DNA from 3 places in the Verrucosispora sp. WMMD573 genome. Region 2 is predicted to be linked to each of the others. Evidence: riboswitches for the same ligand, from Rfam matches in the RefSeq annotation. Region 2 holds a riboswitch; each other region holds the start of a gene.
What was found. A riboswitch is a leader RNA that binds a small molecule or an ion and turns the genes downstream of it on or off. The one in region 2 is predicted to bind cobalamin.
Positions count from the first base shown of each region.

Region 1: it holds a riboswitch for cobalamin, as region 2 does, so the genes downstream of both, O7601_RS19755 (ribonucleoside-diphosphate reductase subunit alpha) here and O7601_RS24350 (prenyltransferase/squalene oxidase repeat-containing protein) in region 2, are expected to answer to the same signal.
Region 3: it holds a riboswitch for cobalamin, as region 2 does, so the genes downstream of both, metE (5-methyltetrahydropteroyltriglutamate--homocysteine S-methyltransferase) here and O7601_RS24350 (prenyltransferase/squalene oxidase repeat-containing protein) in region 2, are expected to answer to the same signal.

Region 1 is NZ_CP114901.1:4,338,811-4,348,818, forward strand. It holds gene metH (methionine synthase) at 1-2,401, shown strand, start outside; gene O7601_RS19740 (helix-turn-helix transcriptional regulator) at 2,630-3,772, shown strand; gene O7601_RS19745 (hypothetical protein) at 3,826-4,038, shown strand; gene O7601_RS19750 (hypothetical protein) at 4,035-4,367, shown strand; cobalamin riboswitch at 4,498-4,704, shown strand; gene O7601_RS19755 (ribonucleoside-diphosphate reductase subunit alpha) at 4,892-7,219, shown strand; gene O7601_RS19760 (ribonucleotide-diphosphate reductase subunit beta) at 7,255-8,250, shown strand; gene O7601_RS19765 (ABC transporter ATP-binding protein) at 8,424-9,209, opposite strand; gene O7601_RS19770 (ABC transporter substrate-binding protein) at 9,206-10,008, opposite strand, start outside.
Region 2 is NZ_CP114901.1:5,356,594-5,366,601, forward strand. It holds gene O7601_RS24345 (hypothetical protein) at 1-338, opposite strand, end outside; gene O7601_RS24350 (prenyltransferase/squalene oxidase repeat-containing protein) at 370-1,413, opposite strand; cobalamin riboswitch at 1,514-1,654, opposite strand; gene O7601_RS24355 (cellulose binding domain-containing protein) at 1,742-3,244, opposite strand; gene O7601_RS24360 (helix-turn-helix transcriptional regulator) at 3,405-4,550, shown strand; gene O7601_RS24365 (helix-turn-helix domain-containing protein) at 4,638-6,860, opposite strand; gene O7601_RS24370 (FAD-dependent oxidoreductase) at 6,963-8,579, opposite strand; gene O7601_RS24375 (XRE family transcriptional regulator) at 8,656-9,213, shown strand; gene O7601_RS24380 (PepSY domain-containing protein) at 9,355-10,008, opposite strand, start outside.
Region 3 is NZ_CP114901.1:4,066,339-4,076,346, reverse strand. It holds gene O7601_RS18490 ((4Fe-4S)-binding protein) at 1-242, opposite strand, end outside; gene O7601_RS18485 (DUF6817 domain-containing protein) at 432-974, opposite strand; gene O7601_RS18480 (SDR family NAD(P)-dependent oxidoreductase) at 1,031-1,873, opposite strand; gene metE (5-methyltetrahydropteroyltriglutamate--homocysteine S-methyltransferase) at 2,101-4,338, opposite strand; cobalamin riboswitch at 4,452-4,663, opposite strand; gene O7601_RS18470 (NAD(P)/FAD-dependent oxidoreductase) at 4,774-6,195, opposite strand; gene O7601_RS18465 (hypothetical protein) at 6,197-6,757, opposite strand; gene O7601_RS18460 (TetR/AcrR family transcriptional regulator) at 6,868-7,476, shown strand; gene O7601_RS18455 (hypothetical protein) at 7,434-7,790, opposite strand; gene O7601_RS18450 (SAM-dependent methyltransferase) at 7,863-8,702, opposite strand; gene O7601_RS18445 (RNA methyltransferase) at 9,014-9,841, shown strand; gene O7601_RS18440 (NUDIX domain-containing protein) at 9,865-10,008, opposite strand, start outside.

The DNA of each region.
Region 1 (10,008 bases), 1.0 Mb from region 2:
CGGTTCGCACCTGCTGGACCTCTGCATCGACTATGTCGGCCGGGACGGCACCACCGACATGCGTGAGCTGGCCGGCCGGTTCGCCACCGCCTCCACGTTGCCGATCATGTTGGACTCGACCGAGCCGGCGGTGATCGAGGCCGGCCTGGAGATGCTCGGTGGCCGGTGCGTGGTCAACTCGGTCAACTTCGAGGACGGCGACGGCCCCGACTCCCGGTACGCGCGGGTGATGCCGGTGGTCGCCGAGCACGGCGCCGCCGTGGTCGCGCTGCTCATCGACGAGGAGGGGCAGGCCCGCACGGCGGAGTGGAAGGTACGGGTGGCCGAGCGGCTGATCGAGGATCTCACCGGTCGGTGGGGGATGCACCGCTCGGACATCCTCATCGACGCGCTGACCTTCCCGATCGCCACGGGTCAGGAGGAGACCCGCCGCGACGGCATCGAGACCATCGAGGCGATCCGGGAGATCGCCCGTCGCTGGCCCGGGGTGAACTTCACCCTGGGCATCTCGAACGTCTCGTTCGGACTGAACCCGGCGGCCCGGCAGGTGCTCAACTCGGTCTTCCTGCACGAGTGCGTGCAGGCCGGGCTCACCTCGGCGATCGTGCACGCCAGCAAGATCCTGCCGATGTCGAAGATTCCCGACGAACAGCGCGAGATCGCCCTCGACCTGGTCTACGACCGGCGGCGTGAGGGCTACGACCCGGTGCAGCGGTTCATCGAGGTCTTCGAGGGCGTGGACGCCGCCTCGGCGCGTGCCACCCGGGCCGAGGAGTTGGCGGCCCTGCCGCTCAACGAGCGGCTCAAGCGGCGGATCATCGACGGCGAGCGCAACGGCCTGGAAGCCGACCTCGACGCGGCGATGGCGGCCGGCACCGCTCCGCTGCTCATCATCAACGACATCCTGCTGGACGGCATGAGGGTCGTCGGTGAGCTGTTCGGCTCCGGTCAGATGCAGCTGCCGTTCGTGCTTCAGTCGGCCGAGGTGATGAAGACCGCTGTGGCGTACCTCGAACCGCACATGGAGAAGGCCGACGACGGCGGCAAGGGCCGCATCGTGCTCGCGACCGTCAAGGGCGACGTGCACGACATCGGCAAGAACCTGGTCGACATCATCCTGTCGAACAACGGCTACGAGGTGGTGAACATCGGCATCAAGCAGCCGATCTCCGCCATCCTCGACGCCGCCGAGCAGCACCGCGCCGACGCCATCGGGATGTCGGGCCTGCTGGTCAAGAGCACCGTCATCATGAAGGAGAACCTGGTCGAGATGGCGTCGCGCGGGGTCGCGGAGCGCTGGCCGGTCCTGCTCGGCGGCGCGGCGCTGACCCGGGCGTACGTCGAGGACGACCTGCGGTCGATGTTCCCCGGCCAGGTGCACTACGCCCGCGACGCCTTCGAGGGGCTGTCCCTGATGGACCGGGTGATGGCCGCGAAGCGCGGCGGTGCCCCGGTGGTGGACGCCGAGCGGGAGGCGGCCCTCGCGGCCCGGCGGGCCCGCCGGGAACGGCAGCGCGCGGTCGTCGCCGAGTCGCTGCCGGAGTTGCACGACACCTCGGTACGCTCCGACGTCGCGGTCGGCGTTCCGGTGCCGGTCGCACCGTTCCACGGCACCCGGGTGGTCAAGGGGGTGCCGTTGGCCGACTACGCGGCGCTGCTGGATGAGCGGGCCACTTTCATGGGCCAGTGGGGGCTGCGCGGTGCGCGCGGCGGCAAGGGCCCGTCGTACGAGGAACTTGTGGAGACCGAGGGTCGGCCGAGGCTGCGTTACTGGCTGGACCGGCTGATCGCCGACCAGGTGTTGGAGGCGGCCGTGGTGTACGGCTACTTCCCGGCCTACTCGGAGGGCAACGACCTGGTCGTCCTGGACGAGAACGGGCACGCCGAGCGGGCCCGATTCACGTTCCCCCGGCAGCGGCAGGAGCGCCGGCTCTGCCTGGCCGACTTCTTCCGCCCGCGCGGCGACGACCTGGACGTGGTCGCGTTGCAGCTGGTCACCGTCGGCCAGCCGGTCAGCGAGTACGCGGCGAAGCTGTTCGCCCGCAACGAGTACCGCGACTACCTGGAGGTGCACGGGCTGTCGGTGCAGCTCACCGAGGCCCTCGCCGAGTACTGGCACAAGCGGGTCCGGGCCGAGCTGCGGCTGCCCGACGGCCGTACCGTCGCCGACGACGACCCGGCCGACCTGGCCGGCCTGCTGCGCACCGACTACCGGGGTTGCCGGTACGCCTTCGGCTACCCGGCCTGCCCCGACCTGGAGGACCGGGCGAAGATCGTGGAGCTGCTCGGTGCCGAACGGATCGGGGTGCAGCTGTCGGAGGAGTTCCAGCTGATGCCGGAGCAGGCCACCGACGCCATCGTCGTCCACCACCCCGAGGCCAGCTACTTCAACGCCAAGTAGCCGTACAGGACAGCCGGGCCGGCCAGGAGCAGACTCTGTTGCGGTCGGCCTCCACCGCCGACATCATCCGTTCTGCCGGGGCGGATGGGTGGTGTCGCCTCGCCGGCATGGCCCGGTCGCGTGTCGGCCGCTGTCGTGGCGTGCCGCTGCTGAGTAATGTCGACTGTGGCGGCCCGCCGGTATTGAGGACGGTTGGCCAGCCGTGGTCCTCCACGCGGGAGCAACACCATGCCACCACGCGCACCCACCATCGTCGACCCGCGATTCCCAGCTGAGCTGGCCCGGCTACGCCGTGAGCGTGGCCTGTCGCTGCGCCAGCTGGCCGCAGCGGTGAGCCATGGCAAGAGCGTCATTCATCAGCTGGAGACAGGGCAGACCCGCCCAGCCGTCGACGTCGCCGTCCGCCTCGATGACGCGCTGGCCGCCGGTGGTGCGCTCGCCGCCATGGTCGTTGACGTTCCCGACGGCGACCGGCGGGCTGCCTACGTCGCCGCGCATCCGGGCCGTGTAGATCTGGCCGGGGTTCGCATCCTGGGCGACGTGCTCGCCGGATACCGGCGGCTGGAGGACTCCATCGGCGCCGCAGCCGTCCTACCGCCCGTACGCGTCCAACTCGACACGATCGTGTCGCTGCTGCGCGAGGCTGGCCACCAGGTGCGGCCGGCGGTGGTCGACATGGCTGCGCAATGGGCGCAGTTCGCCGGTTGGCTCGGTATCGCCAACGGTGACGACCGAACCGCCCGCGTGTGGCTGGATCGCAGTCTGCAGTGGTCCACAGAGGCCAGCAACGCCGACCTGACGGCGACCGTGCTGTCCTTCCAGGGGCACCGGGCGGAGGGCCGCGGCGACCTGCCAGCGATGATCGGGCTGTCCCGGGCCGCCCGGGATGATCCACGAGCCAACACGGCGTTGCGCGCGTACTCCGCCGGCCAGGAGGCGCGTGGGCTGGCCATGGCTGGGGCGTGCCCGACCGACGTGCGGCAGATGCTCACGCAAGCCGCCGACCTGGCCACCGAGGCGGCAGAGACGCCACTGCCCGCGTGGGGATACTGGTACACCCCGGCCTTCTACGCGGTACAGCAGGGCATCGTGTGGCGGTACTTGGGCGATCGTGACGCGCGGGCCAACGACCGGGCCGTCGAGCTGTTGACCGCAGGCACAACGGGGGTGGACGAGACGGCCGAGAGCGCCGACTGGCACGGCGGGCACCTCGTGCACCTGGCCATCGCCCACGGCCGGGCCGGGGACAGTGGCTCGGCGCAGCGGGTGCTGGAGGAGGCACGGTCCATCGCGGTGTCAACGGCCTCACGACGCCTGGCCGGACAGGTTGACGCAGCTGTCCGCGACTTGGGTCTGTCCGTCAACCCGTAGCGGACACCAAGCCTCTGACCTGGGCACACGCCGTCATCGCACGCTGTTTGTGGGTGGCGGTGGTGTTCCCCCGTGCAGCGCCGTCAGCCCCTTACGACCTGGCGGAGGTGGCGGCGGTGGGCGTGTGGCGCAGATTTCGGTGGTGGCTGCGGCGGCGGTCCGTGCCGCCGGTCGGCACCGGGCAACGGTGGCAGGAAATCGAGCAGGACGCGGCCCGGCGACGCCTGCTCGATCAGGCGCGGCGTAACGCGCGGTGGCCGGCATGACCGGGCGACCCGTGCGCTACCGCGACGCTATGGCCGCTGAGGCGATCCGGATCGGCCGCGCTGTCGACGCCCTGCCCGGCCGCCTCTGCGACCAACACCTACCGCGCCGGCCGCAGTGGACGTGCGGCACCTGCGACGGCGAACCGGTATGGCCGTGCGCTCCGGCGCGGGTACGGCTCGGTGAGGCGTACGGCCGGGATCGCATCGGGCTGTCGATGTACGTGGGCGCGCTGCTCACGGCCGCGCTGGATGACATGCCGGCCGCCGATCCGGGCGAACTCACCACCCGGTTCACCGCCTGGACGCGGTGCTCCTGCGGGCCGCCGTAGTATGCCGCCGTTTCCTCAGCGTGGCGTTCCGGTAGGCGACTTCGGTGAGTTGTTCGGAGCTGCGTGTGACATCCGTTGTGAGACACGCCGACACACCATCTGGTGTCTTGCGTTCGCGGGCCGCCCATATATGGTGTCACTCGTAGCTGGTTCGGGCGCCCATCCGGGGCGGTCGAGGCAAGAGGGAACCTGGTGGAAATCCGGGGCTGCCCCGCAGCGGTGAGTGGGAACGACAGCCGTCACACAGCACTGGGTTCCGGCCTGGGAAGCGACGGCCAGTAGGAGCGCGAGAGCACGCCCACGAGTCCGAAGACCTGCCAGCACGCCGCCCGCACTCGTGGGCGGCGGCCGCAGGCCGCGTGGGACGGCCGACGCCATGGACGGGCCGTGCCGCCTGCGCGGATCCCGTGGCGTCCTCCCGCGTGTCCGAGGCCCTCGGTAGACGGCGCGAGGAGAGAGACGTGACGGTCGTGCGGGAGAAGCCGGACTCCGACCCAGGTGTGTCGGAGCAGCGCCGGCAGGTGATGCAGGTCCGTAAGCGCAACGGGGACGCCGAGCCGGTTGACGTCAACAAGATCGTCCGTGCGGTGGAGCGGTGGGTGGCCGACCTGGACGAGGTCGATCCGCTGCGGGTGGCCACGAAGACCATCAGCGGACTGTACGACGGTGCCACCACCGCCGAGTTGGACAAGCTGTCTATCCAGACGGCCGCCGAGCTGATCGGTGCGGAGCCGCAGTACTCGAAGCTGGCGGCGCGGCTGCTGGCCGCGTACGTGGACAAGGAGGTCCGTGGGCAGCAGGTGGCCAGCTTCAGCCAGTCCATCCGGTACGCGCACGGCCTCGGGCTGATCGGGGACGCGACCGCCGCGTTCGTGGCCCGCAACGCGCGCAAGCTGGACGACGCGGTCGACCCGGACGGTGACCTGCGGTTCGAGTACTTCGGGCTGCGCACCGTCGCGGACCGGTACCTGCTGCGGCATCCGCAGACCCGCGAGGTGGTGGAGACGCCGCAGTACTGGCTGTTGCGGGTGGCCTGCGGGCTGTCGCAGACACCGGGTGAGGCGATCGGGTTCTACCGGTTGATGTCGAGTCTGGCGTACCTGCCGAGTTCACCGACGCTGTTCAACTCGGGCACCCGGCACACCCAGATGTCGTCGTGTTTCCTGGTGGACTCGCCGCGCGACGAACTCGACTCGATCTACGAGCGTTACCACCAGGTGGCGAAACTGTCGAAGTTCTCCGGCGGCATCGGCATCTCCTGGTCACGGGTCCGGGGACGCGGCGCGTTGATCCGGGGCACCAACGGCCGCTCCAACGGCATCGTGCCGTTCCTCAAAACCCTCGACGCCGGGGTGGCGGCGGTCAACCAGGGTGGCCGGCGCAAGGGCGCGGCCTGCGTGTACCTGGAGCCGTGGCACCCGGACATCGAGGAGTTCCTGGAGCTGCGGGACAACACCGGGGAGGAGTCCCGGCGTACCCACAACCTGAACCTGGCCAACTGGATTCCGGACGAGTTCATGCGGCGGGTCGAGGCCGACGGCGACTGGTCGCTGATCGACCCGTCGGACGCGCCGGAGCTGCCGGACCTGTTCGGCGAGGCGTTCGACGAGGCGTACCGGGCGGCGGAGAAGAAGGCCGTCCGGACGGTCAAGGCCCGCGATCTCTACGGCCGGATGATGCGTACGCTCGCGCAGACCGGCAACGGGTGGATGACGTTCAAGGACGCGGCGAACCGGCTGTCCAACCAGACCGGTGCGCCCGGCAACACGATCCACCTGTCGAACCTGTGCACGGAGATCCTGGAGGTCAACAGCGACACCGAGACGGCGGTGTGCAACCTGGGTTCGGTGAACCTGGGCGCGCACGTCACCGCCGACGGCGTGGACTGGGAGAAGCTGCGCGCGACGGTACGCACGGCTGTGGTGTTCCTCGACCGGGTGATCGACATCAACTACTACCCGGCCGAGCAGACGGCGGTGTCGAATCCGCGTTGGCGTCCGGTCGGGCTCGGGCTGATGGGTCTGCAGGACGCGTTGTTCACGCTGCGGCTGCCGTTCGACTCGGCGTCGGCGCGGGAGCTGTCCACCCGGGTGCAGGAGGAGATCTTCCTGACCGCGCTGGAGACGTCGGCCGGGCTGGCGGAGCGGTTCGGCCCGCATCCGGCGTACGCCGAAACCCGCGCCGCGAAGGGTGAGTTGCATCCCGACCTGTGGGGCGCGGAGGTGACGCAGGCGTCGCGGTGGACCGCGCTGCGGGAGCAGATCGCCCGCCACGGCCTGCGCAACTCGCTGCTGGTGGCGATCGCGCCGACCGCCACGATCGCGTCGATCGCCGGGTGCTACGAGTGCATCGAGCCGCAGGTGTCCAACCTGTTCAAGCGGGAGACGATGTCCGGCGAGTTCCTCCAAATCAACACGTACCTGGTCCGGGAGTTGAAGGCACGCGGACTGTGGACGGCGTCGATCCGGGAGCAGATCAAGCGGGCCGAGGGGTCGGTGCAGGGCATCGCCGAGCTGCCGGCGGAGGTGCGGGAGCTGTTCCGCACCGCGTGGGAGCTGCCGCAGCGGGCGCTCGTCGACCTGGCGGCCGCCCGCGCTCCGTTCATCGACCAGTCGCAGTCGCTGAACCTGTTCCTGAGCGCGCCGACCATCGGCAAGCTCTCCTCGATGTACCTGTACGCCTGGAAGGCCGGGCTGAAAACCACCTACTACCTGCGGTCGCGTCCGGCGACCCGGATCCAGCAGGCCACCGTCGCCGTCACCCCGACGGTCAAGCCGATCGTCGCGGTCAGCGACGACGAGGCGCTGGCCTGCTCCCTGGAAAACCCCGAGAGCTGCGAGGCGTGCCAGTGACCACTGTTTCCGAACCCGACACCGGCCAGCGACAGATGCTGCTCGACCCCGGCATGGACCTGACGCTGCGGCCCATGCGCTATCCGCAGTTCTTCGACAGGTTCAAGGACGCCATCAAGAACACCTGGACCGTCGAGGAGGTCGACCTGCACTCAGACCTCGCCGACCTGGCCAAGCTGTCCCCGGCGGAGCAGCACCTGGTGTCCCGACTGGTCGCGTTCTTCGCCACCGGCGACACCATCGTCGCCAACAACCTCGTGCTCAACCTCTACCAGCACGTCAACTCGCCGGAGGGACGGCTCTACCTGTCCCGGCAGCTGTTCGAGGAGGCGGTGCACGTCCAGTTCTACCTGAACCTCCTGGACACCTACGTGCCGGACGAGCGGGAACGGTTCGCGGCGTTCGCGGCGGTGGAGAACATCCCGTCGATCGCCCGCAAGGCCGAGTTCTGCTTCAAATGGATCGACTCCATCTTTGAGCTGCGGGAGTTGAGGACCCGCGAGGACCGGCGGTCGTTCCTGCTGAACCTGATCTGCTTCGCCGCCTGCATCGAGGGACTGTTCTTCTACGGCGCCTTCGCCTACGTGTACTTCCTCCGGTCCCGGGGCCTGCTGCACGGCCTTGCCTCGGGTACCAACTGGGTGTTCCGGGACGAGTCGATGCACATGGCGTTCGCCTTCGACGTGGTCGACACCGTACGCGCCGAGGAGCCGGACCTCTTCGACGCCGAGATGGAGCAGCAGGTCCGGGACATGCTGGCCGAGGCCGTCGAGTGCGAGGTGCAGTTCGCCGCCGACCTGCTCGAACAGGGCGTGTCCGGGCTGTCCCTGGCCGACATGCGCGAATATCTCCAGCACGTCGCCGACCGCCGGCTGGCACAGTTGGAGATCGAACCGCTGTACGGGTCGAAGAATCCGTTCGCCTTCATGGAGTTGCAGGACGTGCAGGAGCTGTCCAACTTCTTCGAACGGCGGGTGTCGGCCTATCAGGTCGGAGTCACCGGCACTGTCGCCTTCGACGACGACTTCTGACGGCGGTCACATCCGCTGACCGGGTCCGGCTCGGCGCTGATCGTGTCGATCATCGCCGGGCCGCCCCGGCCCGCAGGTCGTCTCAGACCCGGCCGGCGACCAGGCCCGGGTGTCGGCGTTCCTGTTTGCTCGTGGCGGCACGCTCACTCATGCCGGCACTCCGCTTCGCTCGCTCATGCGGCGGTCCTTTCGACGGCGGGCTGGTCGGTCGGGTGGTACAGCAGGTGGATGGTGCCGTCGAGGTCGAGGCGCTGGATGCCGATGGCGTAGACGGATTCGAGCACGGCGGGGTCGAGGACCTCCTCGGTGCTGCCGGCCGCGGCGATCCCGCCCCGGCCGAGCAGCACCAGGTCGTCGCAGTAGCGGGCGGCGAGGTTCAGATCGTGCAGCACGACGACGGCACAGGTGCCGAGGTCGCGTACCAGCCGCAGGATCTCGTGCTGGTAGCGGATGTCGAGATGGTTGGTCGGCTCGTCGAGCAGCAGGTGGGTGGCCTGCTGGGCCAGTGCCCGGGCGATGAGCACCCGCTGGCGTTCGCCGCCGGAGAGGCCGGCGAACGCCCGTGACCCCAGGTGGGCGGCGCCGACCCGGCGTAGGCACTCCGCCGCGATCTCGTGATCCGCCCGCCCGGTGCGCTGGAAGGTGTTCAGGTGCGGGCCGCGGCCCAGCAGCACCAACTCGGCCACGGTGAGGGCGGTCTCGCCGCCGGTCTCCTGAACCACCACGGCCAGCCGGCGCGCCGCCTCCCGTGGCGGCAGCGTGGCCAGGTCGTCACCGTCCACGGCGACCCGTCCGGTGCCGCTGCGCAGCGCGCCGTAGAGCAGCCGCAGCAGGGTGGTCTTGCCGCTGCCGTTGGGGCCGATCAGGCCGAGGACCCGGCCGGGTCGCGCGGTCACGCTTACCCCGTCGATCACCGGGTTGGCGCCGTAGCGCCAGGAAACCTGGGTCGCCTGGATCACGAGTCGGCCCCGAACCGCTGCACGATCCGCTCCAGGCCGTCGATCGACAGCGGGGTGGGCGGCTCGGTGAAGTTGAACAGCTGGGTCATCACGTTGCCGGCACGGACCGCGTTGAGCTTCTCGGCCCCGGGAAGACCGGTCAGGCCCTGCTCGACCGCGGCGGGATCGCCGTCGCTGTAGAGCAGGATCAGCACGTCGGGGTTACGGCCGAGCAGTTCCTCGACGGTGACCTCGAAGACCCGTTCCGGTGTGTCGCCGAAGACGTTGCGGAAGCCGGCCGCCGCCAGCTGTGGGTGGGCCATGCTGGCGGCGCCGTACGCGTACGTGGTGCCGCCGCCGACGGTCGGATACAGCACGGCGGCGGTACGACCGGAGGCCGCGCCCGCTGCGGCCTGGACCGTGGTCATCCGGTCCTTGAGCGCGCCTACCGCCGTGGCCGCCTGCGCCTCGCGGCCGAACACCCGACCGTAGGTCTCCAGCTGCCGGTAGATGTCGTCGAAGCTGGGGGTGGCGGTGTTGTCCGGGCACATGGCCGGCTCCTCCAGCAGCGGGATGTCCACGGCCGAGAGGGTGTCGCGGGACAGGTTGTCGACCTCACCGAGCACCAGGTCGGGCTCCTGGCTGATCACCACCTCCTTGGAGATCTGGAGGTGCCCGCTGGTGTCGGTCTTGTCGGTCAGCAGGGGGATGCGGTCCAGTTCGGCGAGGGTCTCGGCGTCGTAGTACTCGCGGGGGTACTGCCCGGCCCGGGCGGTGACCCGGTCCAGCACGCCGAGCGCGTGCAGGTACGGCACGGCGG
Region 2 (10,008 bases):
GGGGTGTTGATGCAGGGTTCCGTCGCGGCGGTCGGCTTGCCGTTGATCCGGCAGACGAAGGCCAGCCCCCATCGCTGCGTACCGGTCACCGTGAAGCCGGCGCCCTGCAGGGCGGCCAGCCCGGTGGCCGGGTCACCGAGCGCGCACGCCACCTGGACGCCGCCGCCGAGCGAACCATAGTCGACCACCACGGTGACCCCGGTCGTCCCGGTGCAGGCGGCGGCCTGCGCGGCTCGTGGAGACGGCTCGACAGCGATCAACCCGACGGCGACGACAGCCGCCACCGCGATGCTCGCCAGCCACCGACGGACGGGATCGTAGACCTGGGACATGAGCACTCCTTCTGATGGGACGGAATCTGCCGGCCGGTCAGCGGCAGGGCAGGGTGGGCGCGCCGGTGGTCGCGGTGACGGTGGAGAGCCGGGCGTATCCGGTGCCGGCCAGTCCGAGGACAGCCTGGGCGGTGGCGCGGGGGGCGGTTCCGGGATCGAAGACGCCGCCGTCGAAGTCGACCGCACCCCGGTCGGCGACCGGGGCGGCACAACCGACCTGAAGTCCGGCCAGGAAGACGCGGGCCCGGACCCAGGCCAACGGCCGGCCCCCGTCGCGCAACGCCTGGGCCGCCAACCCGGTGCTGTTGGCGTTCGCAACCCCACCGGCGTTGGTGAACCCGCCATCGGCACGTTGCACCGAGATCAGCCAGCGCAGTCCCGCGGCAGCATCGGCCGGGCGGCCAGCGGCCCGCAGCGCCTGCACCGCGGCGGCGGTGGCGTCCACATCAGAGACACAAACCGGCTGCTCCGGCAGCAGCGGATAGCCGCCGTCCGGGCACCGGGTGCCGGCCAGCCATCCGGCGGCGAGCGCCGGCACGCCCTGCGCGGTCCGGTCCAGCGCGAGGAGCGCGAAGGACTGGCTGAACGCGTTGCTGTAGTCACCCCACGCCGACCGGTCGGTGAACCGACCGCCGGGGTTCTGGAGCGACAGCAGTCGGGCGATGAGATCCACACCGCCGACGTCGGTCGGGTCACCGCCGCGGACCGCGACGGCGAGAGCGAGCTTGGCGGTAGCGCCCGCGTACGCCTCGGCGGCGCCGTCGCCGATGTAGCCGTCGCGGATGTCCGGCCGGGTGACCCAGGCCAGGGCCCGAGCGCCGAAGTCGTCGGCGACACCGGCCGCGGCGAACGCGAAGACCGCGTCCAGGGTCAAACCCTGATCCGGGTACGCGACTCCGTCGAAGACAGCCTCGAAACGTTCCCCGTCGATCAACTGTCGGGCCAACCAGCCGGCGGCGGCATCCGCGCGAACGGCGCCGACCTGCGCAGGTGTGGCGATCGCGGGTGTGTTGAGGGTGAGGGCGGCGAGTATCCCGCAGAGCAGGGCGAGCAGGCGGTGCCGGCTCAGGCGAACGACCATCGGGGAGCGCCTTTCCGGCCCGGCGGTCGTCAGGAACCCGGCCCGCCCGGCGATGGCCCGGCTGGCCGGCCTCCGACCCGTGGGCCACGACGGGTGAGGAGCAGAGACTCGCGAGTACGGCAGGTATTCGGGCTCGCCACCAGGAATGCTCCCAGCGGCCTACCGTTGCGGGCCAGCGCCGGACTTCGACCGGACTTCCCCCGCACGCACACGCGGTTGTGCAGTTGTCGCGCCAGTCTCGTCCGCCACACGGCCACTGTCAATCAGCTGTCGAACACACCGCGCAGGGCCTGGCAGCTTCCGCTGCCAGGCCCTGCTGAGTGGTTGATCAGGCGCAGCTCTGGCCGTTGAGGGTGATCGGCGACGGCACGTTCGGCGTGCCGGTGGCGTTGAAGCCGAAGGTGACGGCCCCGCCGCTCGGGATGCTGGCGTTGTAGGCCAGGTTCGACGCGGTCACCGCCGGGCCGTTCTGGGTGATCCCGGCGTTCCACGGGGTGGTGATGGTGCTGCCGGCCGACAGGTTCCAGGCCAGCTGCCAGCCGTTGATGGCAGCGGCCCAGTTGTAGATGGTCACGTTCGCGGTGTAACCGCCCGACCAGGTGGTGACCTGGTAGGACACCTGGCAGGTTGCCGGGCCGGCGGTAGCGGTCACCGGGACGATGTCGCCGAAGTCGTCGCGTACGGTGGCGAAGTCCTGGAAGCCGATGCCGCTGCCGAGGCCGCTGGTGTGGGTGCCGGCGGCCAGCACCGAGCCGTCCGGCTTCACCTGGTAGACCGGGCCGCCGCTGTCACCGCCGTAGCCGGACTCCCCGCCGTCCAACTGGGTGGCCTCGACCAGGTCCTGCTCGTCGGTGTAGTGGAACTGCACCTCCAGGTTGCAGATGGGAGCGCCGTGGATCTCTGCGGTGGTCTGCCCGGACTGGCAGAGGATCTGGCCGGGGAAGACCTGGGTCCAGCCAGCCACCGGCACCCTCGTCGACTCGTGCAGGCCGCCGACGTACACGTCGCTGCCGGCCGACGCTGCGCTGATCAGTGCGATGTCGTGCGGGCCGTGGCGTTCGACGATGAACCCGATCGGCTCGCCGACGCCGTCGAACCACTCGCCGCCGAGCGGTCCACAGTGCGCGGCGGTGAGCACATAAGGGGTGTCGTCGGCGAGGTCGCGCACCCCGAAGCCGGACGTGCAGAGGTCCCCTCCGCCGTTCCAGATGCGCGCGCCACCGTTCCACGGGGCATCGTCGTCGAAGCGGGTGGCGTGCTGTTCCGGCTTCTGGGCCACCACGGTGCTGGTCTTGACGCCGGTGGCGGGCAACGCCGGAACCTTCGCTCCGCCGGCGGTGTCGACGGCCACCTCCAGCCCGCTGCCATCGGTCCTGATTCGCACGGTGTGCGCCGCATCCGAGCGATCCTCCGCCACGACACGGCGCAGCTTCACCGCGGCGGCCTGTAGTTCCTTGCCGCTGTACCTGGCCGGCTCGACCCTCACCTCGGCGAGCTTTTCGACGCTTCGGACGGCTGCGGCGATGTCGGCCGGCACGGCCCCCTTCCACCACAGCGTGACGTGGTTGTCGACCAGGCCGAGGCCGGCGTAGCCGCGCGGCTCACCCGCCTCCACGGCGGATCGAATCACGCTGGCGGCGTCGACGAGCGTCAGCTGTCCGGCCATCCGCTCCTGCACGGTGGGCGACAGTCTCTCAAAGAGATTCGCGGCGGGTACGCCGGGCGGCGCGGCCGGTGAGGCGGCGGCGACCCCGGCCGTGGTCAGTCCGACTGTGGACAGCGTGAGCGCTGCGGCAGCGGCCACGCGGAGGGCGGTTCGGAAGGTCTGCATGGCCCAGAGTCAACCGAGAGTGACGACTCGCAGCCATGCAGAAGCACCGGCAACTTCACCGTGAGCATGTGGGCAGTGACACACCGACGGTGGTGACCTTACTGGAGCGTAGTCATTAGCGTCACTCAGGACAGCTGAGCACACCCCACCGGGACGGGCTGTGAGTGACTACGGACGACTCGCGGGTGGTTCCGCACTCAGGGTGCTGCGTACCGCCGCCGGGCTGACCATCGACGGTCTGGCCGCACGATCGGGCGTGAGCCCGCGCACCATCGGCGGCATCGAGCGGGGCCGCATCCGGCGCCCCCACGAGGGCACCCTCGCCGCGCTGGCCGGGGCCCTGCGCCTCGGCCCGGACGACCGCAGCCGGCTGCGCGCCGCCGTCCGGGTCGAACCGGCGGCGATCGGCCTGCCCCGGCTGACGCCGTGCTTCACCGGACGCGACGACGATCTCGACCGGCTGGCCGGCGCCGCGTCCCGGCACCGGGTGATCGAGCTGGCCGGCCTGCCCGGCATCGGCAAGAGCGCGCTGGCGGCGCAGGCCGCCGCCAGGATGAGTGGCGACTTTCCCGACGGGGTGCGGTTCGTGGCGCTGGGCGGCTCGCCCGCTCCACACCCCGCCGCGCTGGCCCGGGAGCTGGCACGCTCGCTGGGCGACGACGCGCCGGACGACGACCCTGCCGCGGTCGCGGCGTGGCGGCGGCTGGTCGGCGGGCGGCGGATGCTCCTGGTCTTCGACGATGCGTCCGACGCGGTCCGGCTGGCACCGCTGCTGCCGGACCGGGGAGCGTCGGTAGCGGTGGTGACCACTTCCGGGCGGCCGACCCTGCCACCGAGGCGCGCCCGGCGGGTGCTCACGCCGTTGCCGACGACCGACGCCGAGCTGGCGCTGCACCGGATGATCGGCTCGACGGCCCCGGACGCGCGGGTGTCCGAGCTGGCGCAGCTCTGCCACGGTCTGCCGCTGGCGCTGCGCACCGTGGCGAACCGGGTGCGGACCCGGCACCCGTGGTCGATCGAGCGCATCACCGCGCAGCTCGCCCGGCCAGGGCGGCAGCTTGAGGCACTCACCGCCGGTGACCTGTCGGTGGGCGCGGCCCTTGAGCACGGCTACCGGAGATTGCCGGAGCCGCTGCGCGCGGCGGTCCGCGCGCTGGCCGCGTCGACGCCGCCCGCAGCGGCGGTCGCCGACCTGGCCGGTTGCGGGTGGATCGCCGGCGAACACGGGATCAATCCGATCCTGCTCGCGTTCGCGGTCGCCCGCGCCGCAGGCACCCGCCCGGCTGTGCCGCTCGCCGCAGCCTGAGCCGCTAGCGGCCCGCCGGTCCGGGCGCCCACGACGCTCACCCGTGCCGCTCTGCCCATCCACCCGCAACACCCGATCGGCCGCCGCTCAGCCACCGTCCGCCCCGGAGTTCAGCTCGGCCAACGCCGTACGGGCGCGGGCGACGCTATCGGCGTCACCGAGCGAGCCAGCCAGCTCGACCGCCGCCGCCAGATGCTCACCCGCCTCCGCAGGGCAACCGGTGCGGCGCAGGGCCTCGGCCAGCTCGATCAGTGCGGCCATCTCCTGGGTCCGCAGCCCGCAGGAGCGCGTGCCTGCCACCGCCTCGCGAAGGATGCCGACCGCCTCGCCCCAGCGCCCCAGATCCGTCAGATCCAACCCGATCCACCGGCAGGCGATCGCGTCCGAGTAGGCGCGCGGCACGGCCGCGATCGGAAACTCCGCGTCGCGCAGCAGCCGCAACGTACGCCGGTGCACCCGCAGCGCGTCGGACGTACGGCCGAGCGCCCGCAACGCGATGCCGAGCATCGACATGGCCTGCGCCGTGCCCTCGTGATCTCCGGCCGCGCGTAGCATCCTGCTGCCTCGCTGCAACAACCTCCGGGCGGCTTCGAACTCACGAAGCCGGAGCTGCGCGGACGCGGCGTAGAGCAGCGCCCAGCCTTGCTGGGCCCGGTCGCCGGCCCGCTGCGCCGACCGCAGCGCCGCCCGGGCGGTTTCCAACCCTGCGGAGGCGTCGTTCAGACAGAGCGTCTGCGCCCAGGAGAGATAGTTCAGGTGCGTGGCCTGCCGGGTCAGGTCACCGGTGCGGGTCGCCGCCTCAGCGGCCAGCCGGAAGACCTCCGGCCAGATATCCAGGTAGATCCGCTGGTCCGAGAACCAGTGCAGCGCGTCGGCGACCGCGACGACCAGGTCGTCCCGTCCGGTCTCGGCCGCGATCCGCAGCGCTGGGAACCAGTTCTCCCGCTCGGTGTCGAGCCAGTCGCGGGCCTGGTCCGCGTCCAAGTTGTCGTCCGGTGCCGGTCCGCCGGGCTCGAAGTGCCGCCCGGCCCGGACGGTTGCCTCCAGCAGCCAGGTCACCAGGTTCTCCCGCAGCGTCGGCGCGGCCGACGGCTCGTCCCGCTCCAAACAGGCCATGGCGAAGGCGCGGACCAGGTCGTGCAGCCCGTAGCGGTCCGGTGGCCGGAGCCCGAGCAGTCCGGACTCGACCAGCCCGTCGAGCCGATCCTCGGCCTCGGCCAGGTCGACTGCGCACAGGACGGCCACGGCTTCCGCGCCGAAGTCCGGCCCCGGGATCAGCGCCAGTCGCCGCAGCGTCGTGCGCCCGGTCACCGAGAGCCAGCGGTACGACAGCGTGAGCGCCGCGGACAAACCGGAGTTGCCACCGTCGATGGCAGCGACGCGATCCCGAGCCTGCGCGAGACGTGCGTCGAGATCGGCGACGGTGAGCGTGGGTTCGTCGCGCAGCCGCTGCCCGGCGATCCGCAGCGCAAGCGGCAGGTGCCCACAGTGCCCGGCGAGTGCGGCGATCCGCTCCGGCGGGGCTTCCTCAATGTGGCCGACCGTCCGCAGCAGCGCCATCGACTCGGCCGGTGACAGTGGCTCCTGCGGCAACCAGTGCACCGCCTCCAGCCCGCTCAGCCAACGCCGACAGGTAAGCAGCACCAGGGCCGGGCCGTCGCTGGGCAGCAGCGGACGCACCTGCTCTTCTGAGGCCGCATTGTCCAGCACCAGCAGCGTTCGCCGATGCCGGAGCAACCCACGGTAGATCCGGGCCCGCTCGGCAACGTCGGATGGTATCCGCGAGGCGCCCAGGCCAAGCGCCAGCAGCAGCCGTTGCAGCACTTCGCCGGCGGTCGCCGGGTGCTCGTGGGTACCGCGCAGGTCGACGAAGAACCGCCCGTCTGGATAACGGTCGGCGAGGTCGTGGGCCGCGCGCAGCGCCAGCGCCGTTTTGCCCACGCCGGGCTGCCCGGTCAGTACGGCGACGATGGCCGGCGGTTCCTCCGATCCGGCGAGTTCGGTCAGCCTGCCGAGCGAAGCGACCCGGCCGGTGAAATCGGCGGGCGGCGCGGGCATCGGGCACGGTCCGGGCGGCGGACGGCCCACGCCGGCGCTCTCCTCGATCAGAGCACGGTCGCCGGCCGGCGGCGCCAGCACGTCGAGGACCGCGGTCAGGGTACGGCGCTGCGGCCGGCGGACCAGGTCACGCTCGAGGTTGCTCAGCGCCCGGGTACTCACGCCGGACCGGTCGGCAAGTTCCTCGATCGTCAGTCCGGCTGCCGCCCGATGGTGCCGCAACAGCTGTCCCAGGCTGGTGCCGTCGCCCACCCGCACCCCGACCCCCGCCTCCGCACGACGTCGACCGGGCAATCGTATCGACGGAAGCCATGAGCTTGCGATCGTCCGGGCGCACTGCCGTTCGCCGTGGCCCTACTCCCGGTGCCTGTCAAGTCGGACGGCGCGCAGCACGATGTCGTTGACGTGGTGGGTGCTGATCGCCCCCGGGGGGCGCGGGCGGGTCTCGTGCACGTCGACGCGCCAGTCCCCCGAAGCCGCGATCTCGGCGGCGATGTCGTCGATGCCGACGTACGCCTGCGGGTCGTACATGCGGGTCTGCTCGGCGGGGTCCGCCGGTTCGAGCCCGGTCAGATCGTGGCTGACGACGAGCAGCGTCCCACCGACCGCCACGGCGTCGAGCAGGTTGCGCAGTCCGCGCTGCTCGGGGGTGCGCTGGAACGAGCCGTACTGCAGGGAAACGAGGTCGTAGGTCTCGTCCGCGTATGCGGCGGGTTCGTTGGCGTCGCGGTGCAACGTGCGCACGTCGAGCCCGCGACGTTCCGCTTCGGCCCGGATGCGGCCGAGTGCCCTGCTGGAGACGTCGGAGGCGGTCACCTGCCAGCCTCGTTCGGCCAGCCACAGGGCGTCGGCTCCTTCACCCGCGCCGATGTCGAGCGCCCGCCCGGGAGGCAGGTCCGTCGCCTCCGCCACGAGTGTGCCGTTCGGGTTGGCGCTCCACATGCGTTCCTGGTCCCCGTACCGGCTGTCCCACTCGATCGCGACGCCGGAGGGACGGACACCCGCCGTGGCGTCCTCGGCGGCGAGGCTGAAGGCGATCTGGGCACCGACCCAGCTACCGTTCGCCGCGGCCGGCAGGACCTGGGCACTCGGATCCGTCAGGTTTCCGGCGGCGAAGACGCCTTCCACGCTGGTGCGCCCGGTGGAGTCGACCTTGACGAGCTGACCGAGTCCGCTGGGGTGGGCCGCGGTGTCGATGCCCAGCCCGGCGAGCATCTCGACCCGGGGCCGGAAACGGGCCCCGGCGAGGATCGCGTCGGCTGGCAGGCTGCGGCCGTCGGCGAGCTCGACGACGAGTGACCCGTCCGGGCCGGCGTTCGCCACCCGCCGCACCGCGCCCTCGACCACCGGAACCCCGGCGGCGACGAGGGCCTGCACCGCGGCCGGCTCGATCCCCGTCGCGCCGTGCAGCACCACGGTCAACTGGTCGGTCAGGTGCCGCATCAGCGGGGTCGGGTGCAGTCCCATCGCCGCCGTGACGATCTGCACGACCCGCAGGTCACGGACCTCCCAGCCATGGCAGAACGGACAGTTGATCACCTGGCGGCCCCAACGCTCGGCGAGGCCCTCGATGTCGGGAAGCTCATCGACGATGCCGGTCGCGGCCAGTACCCGGCGGGCGACGAGACCGTGGCCGCCCGAGAGCGCGAGGTGGAAACCGTCGTCCTCGTTGCGCACCGCCAGGACCCGGCCGGTGAGGACGTTGCCGCCGTAGCTACGGACCTCCGCGCGCCCGATGGTCCGCATCGCCTCGGGCGGGGTGCCTTCGCGTCCGAGGTAGCCGTGCATGTGCGCGGCCGGCGCGTTCCGCGGCGTGCCGTCGTCGACGACGATGACCGAGCGGCGCTGACGGGCGAGTTGCAGCGCGGCCGCCAGACCGGCCGCTGAGCCGCCGATGACGGCGACGTCGCACCTGCGGACGATGCTCTGGTGGGGTGGGTGTTCGGGTGTTTCGTGTGCGTGCTCCGTCATGCGTCCAGCGTAGGAACGCCTGGCGTCAGGTGAAAGGCAGTTTGCGGAATCCGCAAGGTGGGTTCATACTCGGAGGATGAGCGACCGCAGTGAGGTGGAGCGGCTGGCGCGCACCCGGCTGCGCAGCATCCGCACTACGCTCGGCTACTCCCTGGACGAGCTCGCCGAACGCACCAACCTCAGCCCGTCCACGATCAGCCGGGTCGAGACGGGAAAACGGACGCTGAGCCTCGACGTGCTCGTCCCCCTGGCCGCCGCGCTACAGGTCAGCCTCGACGTGCTCTTCGAGGCGACCAGCGACGAGGACGTGGTGATCCGTCCCGTGCAGCACCGCTCGGGTTCGCGCACGACGTGGCCGCTGAGCCGCGTCGATGGGCGCACCATGGCGATGAAGGTTCGGTTGGAGCCCGAGGCGACGATGCCGGCCCAGCGGGTCCATCCGGGCTACGACTGGCTTTTGGTGCTCGAAGGCAGGGTGCTGCTGTGGCTCGGCGAGCGGCAGATCGAGGTGGCAAAGGGTGAAGCAGCCGAGTTCTCCACGATGACGCCACACTCGATGACGGCGCTCGACCGGCCGGCCGAGCTGATCATGATCTTCGACCGCGAGGGCCAGCGCGCACACCTGCACCAGTGAGCGTGAAACCGGCAGGAATGGACACCGGCAGGTCCACACCGATCACGCGGCATCGCCAGGGCGGCGATCTCCTGGGCCGCCGCACGACCGAAATCCCTCCTCGGTCGGTGCGACGGCTTCCGCCTGGACCGTCGCCGAGGTTCACGCCGTGCCGAAGAAGCTCCTGAGGGCCGGCATCCGGCGGATCAGGAGTTGGTCCAGGGCGAGGATCACCAGCAGCGACAGGCCGAACAGGGGCAGGAACACGCCGAGGACGGCCATCGCGGCGAGTAGGAGCCAGTTGCCCCAGATCGGAAGTTTCGCGCGGGGTGCGGCCAGCCCGGAGGCGGTGCCGCGGCGGGTCCACCACATCATCGGCCCGGTGACGCACATGAAGATCACGGCGAGGCAGAACAGCGTGGACAGGATCTCGTTGGCCACGCCGAGGCGCCGCCCCTCGTGCAGGGCGATCCCGTGGGACACGACCTTGGCCATGGCGCTGTAGTCGGCGTAGCTGTACTGGCCGACCTTCTCACCGCTGTACTGGTCGACGTGGACCGTCGTCTCCTGGGTGACGTCGGACTCGGCGGGGTTGCCGACGTTGTACCACTGGCTGCTCATCACACTGAACACGCCTTTGTCGCCCTCGGGATACATGATCAGGTATGGCCCGGGAGTGCCCTGTGCCTGCGCCGTGGCGACGGCCCTGTCGATCGAGATCGGTGTGCCGGCGCCGGTGCTGGTGCCCTGCGGGGCATTACCCGAGGCCCAACCGGCAGGCGCCGACTGACCGTCGCTGTTCTCGATCTGCTGCCG
Region 3 (10,008 bases), 1.3 Mb from region 2:
CGGTCCGGGGCCTCCGCACCACCGTTTGCGAATTCGTACTGCAACGCTCCGGAGGGACACCGCCGCACCACCTCGGCCAGGCGCTCGCCCTCGGCGCCGTCGGGCCGGATCCACGGGCGCTGACCCGGGTCGAAGACCGCCGGCAGGCCGCGGACGCACTCGGCGGCGTGCAGGCAACGCCGGGCCTCGAAGGTGACCGTGATCGACCGCCCCTCGTACGCCTTCGTCGTTTCGCTGCTCATACCGACCTCCGTCGCTGCCGTACCGGGCTGCTCAGTCGCTGACTCTGCGGTAGCCTTGATCGAAGACGCGGCACCCGTGCATGTCGAACATGTCTGCCGACTGTTCATCGACGCACTCAGTCAGGAGGAACTCGACCTGCTCGCCAACATCTCCGATCGCGTCCGTGCCCACCTGGAGAGTCAGCGCGACTAAGGCCGAGCGACACCGAGGAGCCGCCGCGCCTCGCCGGTGACCTGGGGGGAAGCGATCGGAGCCCAGGCCGCGAACAGCGAGCGGAAGTAGTCGCCGTACCTGGCCGCAGTGGCCGGATTCTGCTCCACGACATCCAGTTCGTTGACGATGGTGAGGTCCACGAACGGTTGTCTCTGGTCGGGTTCCAGGTGCCAGGTCTGGTTGGTGAACCGGTCGACGACCACACCGGTCTCCGCCAGCTGCCGCCAGGTCCGCCTTCGGTCGCAGGCCCCGTACAGGTAGACGAGTGCCTCGGCGTCATCACCGATGAGGTTGCGGAGTGTGGCTCGATCGGCCCGGTCGAGCAGCGTCACATCGAAGCCGTCCGTGCCGTAGGCGGCATGCGCGAGACCGGCCAGCTGCGCGTCGACCACACATCTCAGGTCGGCGAGGCGGTAGTGGACCCGGCACAGATGGGCGTAGAGAGTGCCGCCGGGGTGCGCGATGGTCTCGGCCCCGCGCTGCCGCAGCCAGCGCCGCACCTCGGAATCCACGCTCATGGCCCGACCTTACGTAAGCCGCGTCCGGCCGGCGGCCCGTCAGCGAGGGCGGTTCGTCACACAGGCGCACCGAGCAGCTCGGTCGTCCGCTCCCACAGTCGGGTGGCCAACTGGTCGTCCGTGGCCTGCCGGTGGACCGGCCCGTCCGGTCTGAGACGGTGGAAGTAACCACCGTTGACCGCCTCCGGATCAGGGATCGTGGCCAGGTGAACCAGCGGTTCGGCGCCCTCAGCGAGGGTGGACAGACCGCCCAGCAGGCGGTACCGGACCAGCGCAGCGACCAGCGGGGCCTCCCGGTTGATGTCGGTGGCGGCGATCACCCCCGGGTGGAACGCCATCGCGGTCAGCCCGCTGCCCCGGGTACGACGGGCCAACTCGCGGGTGAACAGGATGTTCTGCCGCTTCGTCATCCCGTACCGCAGCAGCTCGGACCGTTTGCCGGCACCTTCGAGATCGTCGAGATCGACGCTGCCGAACCGGTGGCCCTTGCTGGAGGTGGTGATGACGCGCGCCCGCCCGCCGGCGGTCAACCGGCCCAACAGCAGGTTGGTGAGCAGGAACGGGGCCAGGTAGTTGACCTGGAACATCACATCATGACCGTCCTCGGTACGACTCCGCCTGGTCAGCACGACGCCGGCATTGTTGGCCAGCACGTCGATCCGGGGGTATCGACTCAGGAGCGTGTCGGCGAGCCGGCGTACGTCCGACAGCCGGGTGAAGTCGGCCACCAGCGGCTCGGCGCCCACCTGGCGCGCGACGGCGGCGGTCTTCTCGGGCGACCGGCCCACCACCACCACGGACGCCCCCAGACACGCCAACCGGCGGGCGGCCTCGGCGCCGATACCCGCACTGGCCCCGGTGATCACGACGGTCTTGCCTGCCAAGATCCGGTCACCCATGGCATCCATCTCCCCGAATGGGACGATGGCCCATCGTAGAAAACCAACAGCACGAACGCCACCGTCGGCGGGCCGGGTGAAAGGTGGTGCGGCCGGGTCTGCGATATCGGCGGTCAGCAGCGCGTGCTCGGGGCATCGGCCCCAACGGCCAACTCAGCCAGAACACCTGGCGACCCGACCACGAGCCGGGCGGCGGTGTGTGGTCGGTACCGCCCGGCTCGGTGCGATCAGTTCCCGCGTACCTCGGCGGCGGCGGCGACCAGGTGCCGCAGGGACGCCTCCACCTCCGGATAGTCGCGCGTCTTGAGGCCGCAGTCCGGATTCACCCACAACCGGCGGGCCGGCACGGCCGCGACCGCCCGGCGCAGTGCCTCGATCACCTCGTCGCGCGACGGCACCCGGGGCGAATGGATGTCCCACACCCCGGGTCCGACACCCCGGCCGTAGCCGATCGCGGCCAGGTCGTCGAGGACCTCCATCTTGGACCGTGACGCCTCAATGCTGGTGACGTCGGCGTCGAGAGCGTCGATGGCGTGGATCACCTCACCGAATTCCGAGTAGCACAGGTGCGTGTGGATCTGGGTGTCGTCGGCAACGCCGCAGGTGGCCAGCCGAAACGCTCCGACGGCCCAGTCCAGGTACGCCTTCTGGTCGGCCTTGCGCAGCGGCAGCGTCTCCCGTAGCGCCGGCTCATCGACCTGGATGACCCGGATTCCGGCGGACTCCAGGTCGCGGCACTCGTCACGCAGGGCCAGCGCCACCTGGTCGGCGGTGTCCGCGAGGGGCTGATCGGTACGGACGAACGACCAGGCCAGGATGGTGACCGGGCCGGTGAGCATGCCCTTGACCGGCTTGCTGGTCAGCGACTGCGCGTAGGTGGACCACTCGACGGTCATCGGAGCCTTGCGGGACACGTCGCCGTAGATGATCGGCGGGCGTACGCAGCGGGAGCCGTAGGACTGCACCCAGCCGTGCCGCGTGGCGGCGAAGCCGTCGAGTTGCTCGCCGAAGTACTGCACCATGTCGTTGCGTTCCGGTTCCCCGTGCACGAGCACGTCCAGACTCAGCCGTTCCTGCAACCGGATGACCTGCTCCACCTCCGTGCGCATCCGGGACGCGTAGCCGGCGTCGTCGAGGCTGCCGGCCCGGTGCGCGGCACGGGCCTTGCGCAGTTCGGCGGTCTGCGGGAACGACCCGATCGTGGTCGTCGGCAACTCCGGCAGCCCCAGTCTTTCCTGCTGGCGGGTGGCCCGGTTGGGGTACTCACCACGCTGCCGGTCGGTGCGGCGCAGCGCGGCCAGTCGGCCGCGCACGTCGTCGTGGCGCCAGGCTGCCGGGGTGGGCGGCAACGGCGCGGGTAGCGCGGTGGTGCCGTCGCGCAGCGCGCGGCCGAGCACGACGATCTCGTCGACCTTCTGTCGGGCGAACGCCAACCGCTCGGACAGCCGGGGGTCGAGGTGCGTCTCGGCGGACACGTCGACCGGCACGTGCAGCAGCGAACAGGACGAGGAGACGGCGACGTGATCGGCGAGCCCGGCGACCGTCGCGCCGGCCGTCACGGCGGCCCGCAGGTCGGTACGCCAGATGTTACGGCCGTCGACCAGGCCGGCGACGATGGTCCTGCCGCCCAGCGGGCCGGCGGCGGCGAGCCGGTGCAGGTTGCCCGGTCCGGCGACCAGATCCACGCCGACGGCTTCGACCGGAGTGTCCAGCAGCGCCGGAAGCGCATCGCCGAGATCACCGAAGTAGGTCGCCACGAAGATCCGTGGTCGGTGTGCGAGTTCACCGAGTCGGGTGTAGGCGCGACGGAGGGCATCGATCTCCGCGGAGCTACGGTCGACGACGTAGGCAGGCTCGTCCAGTTGCACCCAGTCGACACCCGCGTCCGCCAGAGCGGCGAGAATCCGGGCGTACGTCTGGACCAGGTCGTCGAGGCGGGCGAACGGATCGTTTCCCTTCGCCAGCAGCAGGAAGGTGGCTGGTCCGACGAACACCGGCCGGGTGGTGATGCCCAGGTCGCGTGCCTCGGCGTACTCGTCCAGCGCCTTCGCCGGGTCGGCGGCGAAGACGGTGTCCGGGGCGATCTCCGGCACCAGGTAGTGGTAGTTGGTGTCGAACCACTTCGTCAGCTCCAGCGCCGGCTCGGCGTCGACGCCGCGGGCCATGGCGAAGTAGGTGTCCAGCGCGGACAGGCCGAGCCGGCTGAACCGGGTCGGAACCGCGCCGACAGCGACCGCCGTGTCGAGCATCTGGTCGTAGTAGGAGAAGGTGTTCGACGGGATCGCGTCGAGACGGGCATCGCGGAGCGTCCGCCACGCCTGCACCCGCAGGCCGGCGGCGATGTTCGCCAGCGCCTCGGCGTCGATGCTGCCGGCCCAGTACGCCTCGACAGCCTTCTTGAGTTCACGATTGGCGCCGATGCGTGGATAGCCGAGCACGGTGCTCTGCCCGAATGCGGTACTCACCAGGGGTTCCTTCCCTCGAAGTGCCCGGCGGACACGGGAGGGTGGAAGACGGGTACGCCTCAGGTACCGGCTTCCGCCCTGGCCCTCCCGCGAGGCCGCCGGCGGCGCACACCGGCGGCGTGCGCAGCACTGGCAGGTCTTCGGACTCGCGGGCATGACACCAGGTCGCCTACTGGCCGTCGCTTCCCAGACCTCACGGTCCAGTGCTTTGTTGACGGCGGTCGTTCCCACTCACCGCTGCGGGGCAGTCCCGGATTCACACCGGGTTCCCTCTTACGACGCCCCGCCCACCCGGGCGGGACGTACCAGCACCGCCAGCCATCGTACGGGCCACGCCGCCGGGTGGGTCCGGAGTGCCCGGCCTGCGGGACGACGAGCAGGCCGAGCACCGGTGACCGCGTCCGGCGGCTGCGAGCCGTCGGAGGCGGCGTGCCGTCAGCGGCCGTACGTCTCCAACAGCCGCAACCAGACCTCGCTGACCGTCGGGTACGCCGGCACCGCGTGCCACAGTCGGTCCAGCGGAACCTCGCCGACGATGGCGATCGTCGCGGCGTGGATCAGTTCCGCGACGTCCGGACCGGCGAGGGTGCAGCCGACGATCACCTTCCGGTCCTCGTCGACGACCATCCGGGCGTGCCCCTGATAGCCATCAGCGTGCAGCGCGGCACCGGCGACGGCCCCCAGGTCGTAGTCCACGACCCGGATCCGCAGCCCGGCGGCCTCGGCCACAGCCGCGGTCAAGCCCACCGACGCGATCTCCGGGTCGGTGAACACCACCTGCGGCACCGCCCGCTCATCGGCCGTCGCGGTGTGCCGGCCCCACCGGCCGTCCTCGACCTTCAGACCCTTCGCCCGGGCCACGATCACGTCGCCCACCGCGCGCGCCTGGTACTTGCCCTGATGGGTCAGCAGCACCCGCCGGTTCACATCACCCGCCGCATACAGCCACTCGCCGCCGCCGACCACGCGCAAGGTGTCGTCGACCGTGAGCCAGGCACCCGGCGCCAGTCCCACCCGGTCGAGGCCGATGTCCTGGGTGTTCGGCGTACGACCGACCGCCACCAGCACCTCGTCTGCCTCGATCCGCTCGCCGTCGACAGTTGCGACGTGGACGACTCCGCGATCGTCGCGGTCGACGGAAACGGCCTCCGCGCCGAGGCGTACGGACACACCGGCCTCGCGCAACGACTCGGTGACCAGTTCACCGGCGAACGGCTCCGCCGACGGCAACAGGCCGTCGCGGGCCAGCACCGTCACCACAGACCCCAGGGCGGCGTACGCGGTCGCCATCTCGGCTGCCACGACGCCACCACCGATGATGGCGAGCCGACGGGGAACCGACCCGGCCGAGGCGGCCTCGCGGCTGGACCACGGCGCCGCCTCGCGCAGACCCGGAATATCCGGCAACAGGGCGCTGCTGCCGGTCGCCACGACCACGGCGTGCCGCGCGATCAGCGTCGTCGTTACACCGTCGACGCCGGTCACCTCGACAACGCGGGCGGAACTGATCCGCCCCTGACCACGGTGTAGCGCGACACCGGCCGACGCCAGCCAGGAAACCTGACCGTCGTCCCGCCAATGCGACGCGAAGACGTCGCGCCGGCCGAGCACTGCGGCCGCGTCCAGGTCTCCCGTCACCGCCTCCCGCGCACCCGGCAGTTGGCGAGCCGCCCGCAACGCGGACGCGCTGCGCAGCAACGCCTTGGTCGGCATGCAGGCCCAGTAGGAGCACTCGCCGCCGACCAACTCCCGCTCGACAATGGCGGCGGTCAGCCCGCCCCGCACGATCCGGTCGGCAACGTTCTCCCCGACCGGACCGGCACCGATCACCACGACGTCGTACTCGAGTGTGGTCATCTCAGCTGTCCTTCGCGGTACGGCCGAGGCGGATGGCCGCGATGAGGAAGAAGATGGCGCCGGGAATGGCGTAGCCAGCCGCATTGATCAATGACGGGTCATCCGCGGCGGCTGCGACGATGAAGGACCCACCAGCCAGAACCGAGATGCCGCCGCTGATGATCATCGGCCACTGGCCGCCCATCCGCCGACGGGTGACACCAACGACCAACTGGACCAGACCGGCGACGATCGCCCAGGCACCCCAGACCCGCAGGACAGCGGGAACACCGGACGCGCCTGCGACGCCCACTCCGACCGCCGCGATGAGGCTCACCGCGATGTTCACGTACAGCAGGGTCGGCGAGCCGGTGGCCCTTGACGAACGAAGATCGTAGATGGCCGCGCCCACGTCGAACAGCGGGTAGAGCACGAACAGCGCCACCGCGAGCGGACCGATCTCCTGGGCGGCGGCGATCGTCACGCCCGCCCACACGATGGCGAACGCGAAACGGATGAAGTACAGCCGCCGCAGCGCGGAGGCAGCCTCGGAGAGTCCGGGCGAAGCAGCGATTGTGGTCACGGGTGACCCTTTCAATGGAGAGGCGGGAGAACGAACGTTCTGTCTCTAAAGCATGCCAGGACTGCCCCGGGTCGTCAAGACCGAACGTTCTGTTCGCTAAAGTGGTGGGTATGACGCGCGGCAAACCCGACACTCGGCCCTCTGAGGCGCGCCTCCGGCTGCTCGCCACGGCGACCAGGATCTTCTACTCGGAGGGCATCCACTCCGTCGGCGTGGATCGGATCATCGCCGAGGCGAAGGTGACCCGGGCGACCTTCTACCGGCACTTCCCGAGCAAGGACGACCTCATCCTCGCCTACCTGCGTGAGATCCATGAGATGGAGCGCGGCACTGTCGACGCGGCCATCGCCGACAATTCATCACCTGTCGGCCCACTCCTGGCCATTGCCGGCTCCATCGCCCAGAACATCCAGGCCCCCGGCTTCCGTGGCTGCGCCTTCCTGAACGCGGCAGCCGAGTATCCCGACACGGAACATCCCGTGCGCCGGGAGATCATCGCCCACCGGCAATGGTTCCTGGACACGCTCAGCAAGCTGATGACGCAGGTGCACCCGGACACGGCGGACCCCGCCGCGCGCCGTTTCGTCATGCTCCGCGACGGCGCCATGGCAGCCGGCTGCCTCTTCGACCCCGCGCTGGTGTCCGAGACATTCCTGCACGGCGTCGACGACCTCCTTCAGACCCGTGCCGATCGACGATCGACCGGATCTATCGACTGAAGGGTGTCGCGGCCACCGAGGCGCAGGTGCCGGGCGAAGAACCCGGCCGCGTCCTCCCCCGCGTACCAGGGAACGCCCGTGTGTCCGCCCATGTTGGCGTGCAGCGTCTTCTCTTTGGAGCCGAAGGCGTCGAACAGTTCCAGGGCCGCCTGTCGGTCGTTCCCTTCGTCGTCCCATTGCAACAGCACGTGCAGCGGGATGGTGACCTGCCGGGCCTGCTCGACGATGAGGCGCGGCACGAAACTCCCGGCGAAGAGACCGGCGGCCACGATACGGGGCTCCACCACCGCGAGCCGGATGCCGACGGAGATCACTCCCCCGAGTAGATCCGTTGATCACCAACAGGAGAGGCTGGGACGGCGGACGGCTACCTCGTCCAGCCGCGTCTACGGTTTGTGGGCGAGTAGTCCGACGAAGGTGTGGTAGGTGTCGGTCTGCTTCGGCGCGGGCGTGTCCGGATCCGGACGCCATTCGGCCAGCGGCACCAGCCCCGGCTCCAGCAGCGTCAGTCCGTTGGTGAAGGAGAGGATTTCTTCGTCGGTGCGCCAGCGGCCGGTGCCGAGTGATTCGTTGAAGACGCGTTCGACTTCGCGGGCTTTGCGGGAGCCTTCGGGGTCGCGTTCGCCGGGGTCGCGGAAGTGTGAGATGGCCACGTAGCTGCGTGGTGGTAGTGCGTCGATCAGTTCGGCTGACACGGCTTGTGGTTGTTCGTGGTCGCCGAGGTGGTGCAGGATCGCGAAGAGTAGCAGCCCGATGGGTCGGTTGAAGTCGAGGAATTGGTGGACGTCGGGGTGGCTGAGGATGTTCTGGGTTTGCCGGATGTCGGCCTGGATCACTGTGGCGCGGCCTTCGGAGGCGAGTAGCGCCCGTCCGTGGGTCAGGACGATCGGGTCGTTGTCCACGTAGACCACGCGGGCGTTCGGGTTGTGTTCGGCGGCGACTTCGTGGACGTTGCCTTGGGTGGGTAGCCCTGATCCGAGGTCGAGGAACTGGTCGATGCCGGCGTTGGTGGCGAGGAATCGGATCACCCGGCGGAGGAAGGCTCGGTTCGCTTGGCCGGCGGCGGGGCCGTCGGGGGTGATTCGTAGGGCGTGTTCGGCGACTTTCCGGTCGACTTCGAAGTTGTCCTTGCCGCCGAGGAAGTAGTCGTATACCCGAGCCACGCTGGGCACGGTGAGGTCGATTCCGGCGGGTGCGGCCTCGTCGCGGGTCAATGCCATCTCCATCCGAATCTGATCGCCGCGCCGGTTCTGTGGCGGCGGCGGACCGTGGTGGGAAGTGTAGCGATCGGACGGTGCGGATTCTCGCCCCGCTGGTATCGCTCCCACCAGACCGGCCGCGCGAGCAGGGACCACGCCAATTTGGCGGAGACCGGCGTGTCCGACCTTGCGGCCACGATCCGACGCGCGGCCGTCGTGCGTGGTGAGATGCCGGGCCGAACCAGGTCCGGGCGAGGTGGTTGAGTCTGGGGCCAGACGGGGACCCGCCGGTGCAAGTGTGGCGTAGACATGGGTGGACAATGTCGAGGGCGGCGAGGTTGGCAGTGGTGCTGCGAGTGAGTGGCCGCAACGCGCGGTTCCAGCAGTGGAGAGCTCTCCTCGGCAATCGGACTAAGCGGCAGCGACGCGGCGAGTTCCTCGTGCAGGGCGTACGCCCGATCACGATGGCCGTCGCACAGGGCTGGCAGATCCGGGAGTTGCTCTACGACACCGGAACTCACCTGTCCGGCTGGGCACGCGAGACCCTGGACACGGTCCGGGCCGAGACGTTCGCCGTCTCACGTGACCTGATGCACGAGCTCGGAGGTAAGGCGGACACGGTTCCTGAGCTGCTGGCCGTGGTCGCGCTGCCGGCGGACGACCTATGCCGGATCCCGGTCGGTCCGACCATGCTCACCGTCGTGTTCGATCGGCCCACCAGCCCCGGCAACATCGGAACCCTCATTCGGTCGGCGGACGCCTTCGGTGCCGGCGGCGTCATCGTCACCGGCCACGCCGCCGACGTGTACGACCCGAAGGCGGTCCGGGCGAGCACCGGCTCACTGTTCGCCCTGCCCGTGGTCCGGGTGCCCTCCCACCAGGCCGTTCTTTCCTGGGTCGCTGCCGTCCGCGCCGAGGGCATCGGCATGAACATCGTGGGGACCGACGAGCGAGGCATGCTGGACGCCGCCGAGTACGACTTCACCCGGCCCACCCTGGCGTTGATCGGCAACGAGACCACCGGTCTCAGCTCCGGCTGGCGCGTGGCATGCGACGAACTCGTCCGCATCCCCATGCTGGGGTCCGCCAGCTCCCTGAACGCGGCGACCGCCGCGACTGTCGTGCTGTACGAATCGGCACGCCAGCGGGCCGCCGCCCGGCGATAGCACAAGCCGGGTCAACGTGGACGTCACCATCCCCGCAACAGCAGACTTTCGCCTCGGCCGATCGCCGCCAACGCCGCTGCCACATAGTCGGCGATGTCCGGCGGCAGTGCCGATGCCGTCACCCAGAGCAGCTCACTACATTTGCCGGGCTCCGCGATGAACGGCTC